DNA from 2 places in the Neobacillus solisequens genome. Region 2 is predicted to be linked to the other one. Evidence: predicted binding sites of a transcription regulator. Region 2 holds the regulator's gene; the other holds the start of a gene.
The links. Region 2 encodes NrdR, which represses ribonucleotide reductase genes. Its sites were predicted from a motif close to AACACNATATATNGTGTT; they were not measured.
Positions count from the first base shown of each region.

Region 1 (3,432 bases), on a different contig from region 2:
CTATATCCCTTTGGAGCATTAACCGTTTTACTGATAGAACTGTCAATCCAACGCTGGATGACACACTGAACATCAGCATGTGCTTCTGGAGCAAGATCCATTGCTGTTACAAACCAGTTCGGCAGGTTATTAGGGTCAGCCTCTGGATGCATATCTAAATATTCTTGAACGATATCTGCTTTCACTTCGATAAATTTACCTAAGCGTCCACTTCTGAAATAAGAGAATGAGAAATAAGGCTCAAGTCCTGTGGATACGCCAACCATGGTTCCAGTGGATCCCGTAGGAGCAACCGTTAATAAATGCGAATTTCTAATTCCATTTTCCAAGATGGATTCACGGATGTCTTCCGGCATTTTTTTCATAAATCCTGTGTTGATAAAGGCATTGCGCAGACGATTGGTTTCTTCAAGAGTATCCCCTTCTAAGAATGGGAAGTTTCCTTTTTCCTTCGCCAATTCAACCGATGTTCTATAGGCGGTTGTTGCGATTGTTTCAAACACTTTATCAACTAGTTCATTACCTTCTGGTGAACCGTATTCTGTTTCACAGTAGATGAGTAAGTCATGCAAGCCCATTACTCCTAGTCCGACACGGCGTTCGCCTAAGGCTTGTTTTTTATTTTGCTCTAAGAAATAAGGCGTTGCATTGATGACGTTATCCTGCATTCTGACACCAACAGCAACAGTTTGCTTTAACTTTTCATAATCAACCATTCTTGTTTCTTTATCAGCCATTTCAGCAAGGTTAACAGCTGCAAGGTTACAAACAGAAAATGGTGCAAGTGGCTGCTCTCCACACGGATTTGTGGCTACAACCTGTTGACCATAAGCTTTTGCGTTGGTCATGTCGTTAGCATTGTCGATAAAGAAGATTCCTGGTTCTGCGGAGTATGTGGCACAAATGTTAATAAGGTTCCACAATTCCTTAGCTTTAATCTTCTTGTAGACACGTACTTTGTGGCCCATTTTTTCCCACTCACGCACATCTCCAACTTCATGCCATTTTTCATTGTAAATCTTCATTTCCTCAGGATCGTATCCCTCAACATATGGGAAACGAAGTTCATACTCACCGTCGTTTTCAACAGCATCCATAAACTCTTTGGTTAAACAAACGGAAATGTTTGCTCCAGTTAAGAACTCAGGGTTATGAACCGTATAATTTCCGCCTGTTGCCAGTTTTTCTTCTGCATCAGCGATAATCGACTCACTAAAACCGCCATAACCAGGAATGGTTTTGTAGTTCACAATTCCTTGGTACATCGCTGTTTCTTGCATTGTCAACGGAGTGAATTTTAATTTGTCTTTAGCTAGCTTTTTAATCGTTTCATCTTTTGTATTTTCAATTAAGAATCTGAGGATTCTTGGGTTCTGCATTTTTGAAATAATAAATTCAATAATATCAGGATGCCAGTCGGCCAGCATGATCATCTGGGCCCCTCTGCGACTCCCACCCTGCTCAACCAAATGCGTCAATTTTGCGATATCATCCAACCAGGATACTGATCCTGATGATTTGCCATTTACGCCTCTGGCCAAGGTGTTTCTTGGTCGTAAGGTAGAACCATTTGTACCAACGCCGCCGCCGCGGCTCATGATTTCCATTACCTGCTTGCGATGGTCAGAAATGCCTTCACGTGAGTCTGCCACAAAAGGCATTACGTAGCAGTTAAAATAAGTAACATCCGTTCCCGCACCTGCTCCATAAAGAACACGGCCGGCTGGAATAAAGTTTGAGTTTACCAGCTCTTGATAGAACTTCTCCGTCCATTCAATCCGCTTATCTTCTGTTTCCTCAACAGCCGCTAGGCCAGTTGCAACCCGTTTGGCAATTTGCTCATAGAAAAGCTCCAAAGGCTTCTCGATAATATCAAGCGAGCGCCAAATCGCACCGGTTTCTACTTCTTGCTGATCATCCAATACGCCTCTGAATTCTTCTTCCACCAAAACTTGCGCTTTTTTATTCTCCCAATCAATTTCTAAGATGTATCCTAAGCCTCGTGCCGGGAATTTGGGATCTTCTTTAATCGTAAGAACAACAAAGTCGCCTTTTGTGAGGGTAATTTTTTCAGTATCTTTAAAGGTGTAGCGATCCAACATGACTAACCGCGAAACACCCTTGTGAGTTATTTTCATATCCGGGGTAACTGGGTGTACCTGGGGAAATAGATGGATATCCTCATTCAACCTTTCCACATCAATATTCATTTTTGGTCTAAAAACAACCGACATGAGAACAACTCCTTCAAATTAAAAATCTATATATATACGCTAGATTCTAGTAGACTATGTCAATCTAGCTGACTCATGAATTAAGGTTAACAAGAAAAGAATAATAAATCAATATATAGTACCGAAAATATTTTTAACACCACTATATATTGTATCGAGAACAAATGAAAACTATTTTGTCAAACCTAAAAAAAACTAGTATTAAGAGAAAATAAAAGATATTCTATGATTTTCTACACAAAACAAGAAATTTTAACAAATTTCGCCGCTTGATTATTAAAAAAGAAAAATGATAAAAAGCAGAGCTTGCCGCTTCTCATCATCTTTTATAATTCCATTCATCGTTTTCATAACGATCTTTTGCTAGTTTTTGCACATAAGCGAGCTGTTCTTCTGTTAATTGATAGGGCTCCAGGTCTATATTTAGACCTTCTGCAAATCCTCTATAAAAAGCAGCCTTTGCTTCATCGAGTGTGATTTTACGAGGACTTATATCATTGATTGCGACTGCCTTATCCCTGAACCCTTTTTTCATCCGTTCCTTTACCCGCTCATTTGGATATTTGAATAAACTAAACAGCTTATCCTCGTCCAAATCCAGTAGGATTGAACCATGTTGTAGAATTACCCCTTTCTGTCTTGTTTGGGCACTCCCTGCTACCTTCCGCCCTTCAACAACCAGCTCGTACCAGCTAGGGGCATCAAAACAGACTGCAGATCTTGGATTTTTAAGAGCATCGCGCTCTTCAGCCGTTTTTGGGACTGCAAAATAGGCATCCATCCCTAAATGAAGGAATCCTTTTAAGATCCCTTCCGAAATTACACGGTAGGCTTCTGTGACTGTTTTTGGCATCTCTGGATGATCCTCAGAAACGATGACACTGTATGTAAGCTCGTGTTCATGGAGAACGCCACGACCGCCTGTAGGCCGTCTTACAAACCCCAACTGATGAGCCTTTACAGCCTCCATATCAATTTCTTTTTCGACCTTTTGAAAATATCCAACAGACAATGTTGGAGGATTCCATCCATAAAAACGAATCACCGGTGGTATTTTACCCTCACTATGCCAATCAAGCAACGCTTCGTCCATTGCCATATTAAATGATGGTGCACTCAACCCTGTATCTATAAAAAGCCATTTCTCTTTTTCCATCCCCAAAACCTCATTAGTATAAATTTTATTCGAAATTTAGTC
Region 1 covers NZ_JBKFGJ010000013.1:97,593-101,024, forward strand. The annotation lists gene ACI3K6_RS14235 (vitamin B12-dependent ribonucleotide reductase) at 1-2,234, opposite strand, end outside; gene ACI3K6_RS14240 (lipoate--protein ligase family protein) at 2,554-3,390, opposite strand.
Region 1: the regulator NrdR is predicted to act here: its motif matches at 2,373-2,390, upstream of ACI3K6_RS14235 (vitamin B12-dependent ribonucleotide reductase).

Region 2 (3,432 bases):
GCCCAAGCAAGAATACATTCACAAATGCCTTTAAAAGATAAAGTACAATTGGCGGATGCGGTCATCAATAATAACGGAACCATTGAAGAAACAGAAAAACAATTATTCGAGGTGCTAACTGGGTGGGGAATCACTTTATAATCACCGGATTAATTGTGTCAAATAGGGTTACCTCAGGAAAATCTTCTCTTGGGGCACCCTATTTTTTTGTGCTTATTTTTCAGAATTATAAAACATTAAAAAATCCGCCATTTATTTATCACATTTAAAGCGAAATATGTTATACTAATTACAACAATACGAGATAAAAAGTATAACACTAATACGGAAGGGGCCGTAAAATGAAAGCAAGAATAGCAATAAATGGTTTTGGGAGAATTGGAAGGATGGTTTTTAGACAAGCAATCCTTGAAAATAAATTTGATGTGGTAGCGATCAATGCTAGTTATCCAGCTGAAACGTTAGCACATTTAATTAAATATGATACCAATCACGGAACATTTCAAGGAGAAGTGATTCCTTTAGATGATGAATTATTAGTCAATGGCAAACGTGTTAAATTACTAAGCAACCGCAATCCTGAACAATTACCATGGAAAGAGTTAGGTATTGACATTGTAATTGAGGCAACTGGGAAATTTAACTCCAGAGAAAAAGCTGCATTGCATTTGGATGCTGGAGCAAAAAAAGTAATCTTAACTGCGCCTGGAAAAAATGAAGATGTTACCATTGTTATGGGTGTGAACGAAGAAATGTTTGATGTGACAAAGCATGATATTATTTCAAATGCTTCTTGTACAACAAACTGTCTGGCACCTGTAGTGAAAGTGTTGGATGACCAATTTGGCATCGAAAGCGGATTAATGACAACCATTCATGCTTATACAAATGATCAAAAAAACATTGACAATCCTCATAAGGATCTTCGTCGTGCCCGCGCCTGTGGACAATCAATTATTCCGACAACAACTGGGGCAGCAAAGGCATTATCACTTGTATTGCCGCATTTAAAGGGAAAATTGCATGGAATGGCACTTCGGGTGCCAACACCGAACGTTTCTCTTGTTGACCTTGTCGTAGATTTAAAGCAGGATGTAACGGTAGATGATATAAATAGAGCTTTTGAGAATGCATCAAATGGTTCTTTAAAAGGAATTCTTGGATTCACTGTTGAGCCGCTAGTTTCCGTAGATTTTAATACAAACGCGCATTCTGCCATTATTGACGGATTGTCAACAATGGTAATGGGAACGAGAAAAGTTAAAGTCTTAGCATGGTACGATAATGAGTGGGGATATTCTACCCGTGTAAACGATTTATGCCTTTATGTTGCTGAAAAAATAGCAACAACCAATCAAGTGAAGGTTGGATAAAGTTACATGTTAAAAGCTGCCAAAAGGGCAGCTTTTTTTATTCTATTTTCGTCAAATATGAAGGGAGACTTTTTATATTTTTCCTGTGTTGTTGTACACTAAAGATAAACAAGATTCGACTAGGAGTGGTATGATGACCATAATGCTAAGTTTATTTAATCGGTTTAAAAGAGAAATTGAAACAGATGAACAACAAACGGAAGAGACATTAAAAACTCATTACTATAAAGCTGCGTTCAATCAGGTATTTGATTCGCTTGAAAAAATGTTTAAAGAAGATGCAGATTGCCAAATCACCACTGTTTCAAAAGAGCGGGGAGAAATTGCTGTTGAGATTTCGAAACCGTTTGATTGTTTTTTGATTGTAACAGCTGTTTCCGTTAGCTCAATGGAGACGGCAGTGGATTTTACTATTTCCACTGAGAAAATTTCGTTTCTCGGAACATACTCAGATTTGAAAAATCGCCTTGATTCTTACTATCACCGACTTAATCAATTACATACGAATATTGGAACCAAGTAACAAGCAGTACTTTTTTACTTGTACAAAGGGTTTGTTTTTTATATGATAGTATTGATATAAACTAAAGTTTTTGCCTATTGATTGTTTAGATTTGGAGTTGATGCGACGATGAAATGCCCTTCATGTCAGCATTATGGTACACGTGTTCTTGATTCACGACCCATTGATGAAGGCCGTGCAACAAGAAGAAGACGAGAATGCGAAGAATGCGGTTATCGCTTTACCACTTTTGAGAAGATCGAGGAAATCCCATTAATTGTGGTAAAGAAAGAAGGTACCAGAGAGGAATTTAGTCGGGATAAAATCCTTAGGGGACTGATTAAAGCTTGTGAAAAGCGTCCGGTTGCTCTGAAACAATTGGAGGATATTACCCACGGTGTCGAGAAGGCACTTCGAAGTCAGGGGATCTCTGAAATTAAAAGTGATGACATTGGTGAAATGGTTATGGACAGGTTGGCACAAGTGGATGAGGTTGCCTATGTCCGGTTTGCTTCTGTTTATCGCCAATTTAAAGATATTAATGTGTTTATCGAGGAACTAAAAGAACTCATTAAGAAAGAGAAATCCTAGAGAGAGCTAAAGAAGGACTTTGGCTCTTTTTTCAGTTGTTGAATGAAAATCAACGCTGATTTTTAACCTGTTGATGGGAGCGGAAATCAACAGCCTAGTTTAAAAGGGATTTAGCATAATAAAATGAAAGGTTTGATGATATGACCCGGCATTGGCAGGAGATTCTTCCTATCGATCGTTACATTGTGTCAGCAAATGGGCTGCTTCATGAATATGACCGTAAAGTACTAACATTTTTATATCAGCCCTTGCTTGGGTCAACTTGCTTTAGCCTCTACATGACACTCTGGGCTGAACTTGAGGATAACAGACTATGGTCTGAGTCCTCCACCCATCATCTGCTGATGAATCTGCTCGGAGTCAACATGAAGGAGATTTATGAAGCCCGCCTGAAGCTAGAAGGTATAGGATTACTAAAAACATACGTGAAAACGAGTGACGAAGAACGTTCTTTTATATATGAACTCTACCCACCCCTTCATCCAGAGCAATTCTTTTTAGACGGGATGTTAAATATCTATCTTTATCGAAAAATTGGTAAAACCCATTATGCCCGATTAAAACGGTTCTTTTCTGATCAGCAGCTGCCAAAGGATCAAGACTATCAAGAGGTTACAAAGGCCTTTCAGGAGGTTTTTGCCTCTGCAACCCCCGGAAGTCTTCAATATCTTCAGGATGCTTCCACCGATTTGGAGCCTGCTGAACAAGAACGATTTATAGGCAGAAGTGAAGTAAAGGGAGTTCAAATCGATATCAACACATTTGATTTTGACTTGCTCCTGTCTGGGTTAAATGAATCGCTTGTTCCGAAGCGGGCGATTACTCCAAGGGTGAAAGAAATCATTAGTAACCTCGCCTTTCTTTATAGTGTTGATGCCATTGAAATGAAGAAACTTATTCTGGCAGCCCTAAACGAAAATGATGAGATTGATATCGAAGAGCTAAGAAAAGCAGCTCGCGATTGGT
Region 2 covers NZ_JBKFGJ010000019.1:14,497-17,928, reverse strand. The annotation lists gene coaE (dephospho-CoA kinase) at 1-141, shown strand, start outside; gene ACI3K6_RS17750 (glyceraldehyde-3-phosphate dehydrogenase) at 342-1,373, shown strand; gene ACI3K6_RS17745 (hypothetical protein) at 1,507-1,896, shown strand; gene nrdR (transcriptional regulator NrdR) at 2,005-2,466, shown strand; gene ACI3K6_RS17735 (replication initiation and membrane attachment family protein) at 2,607-3,432, shown strand, end outside.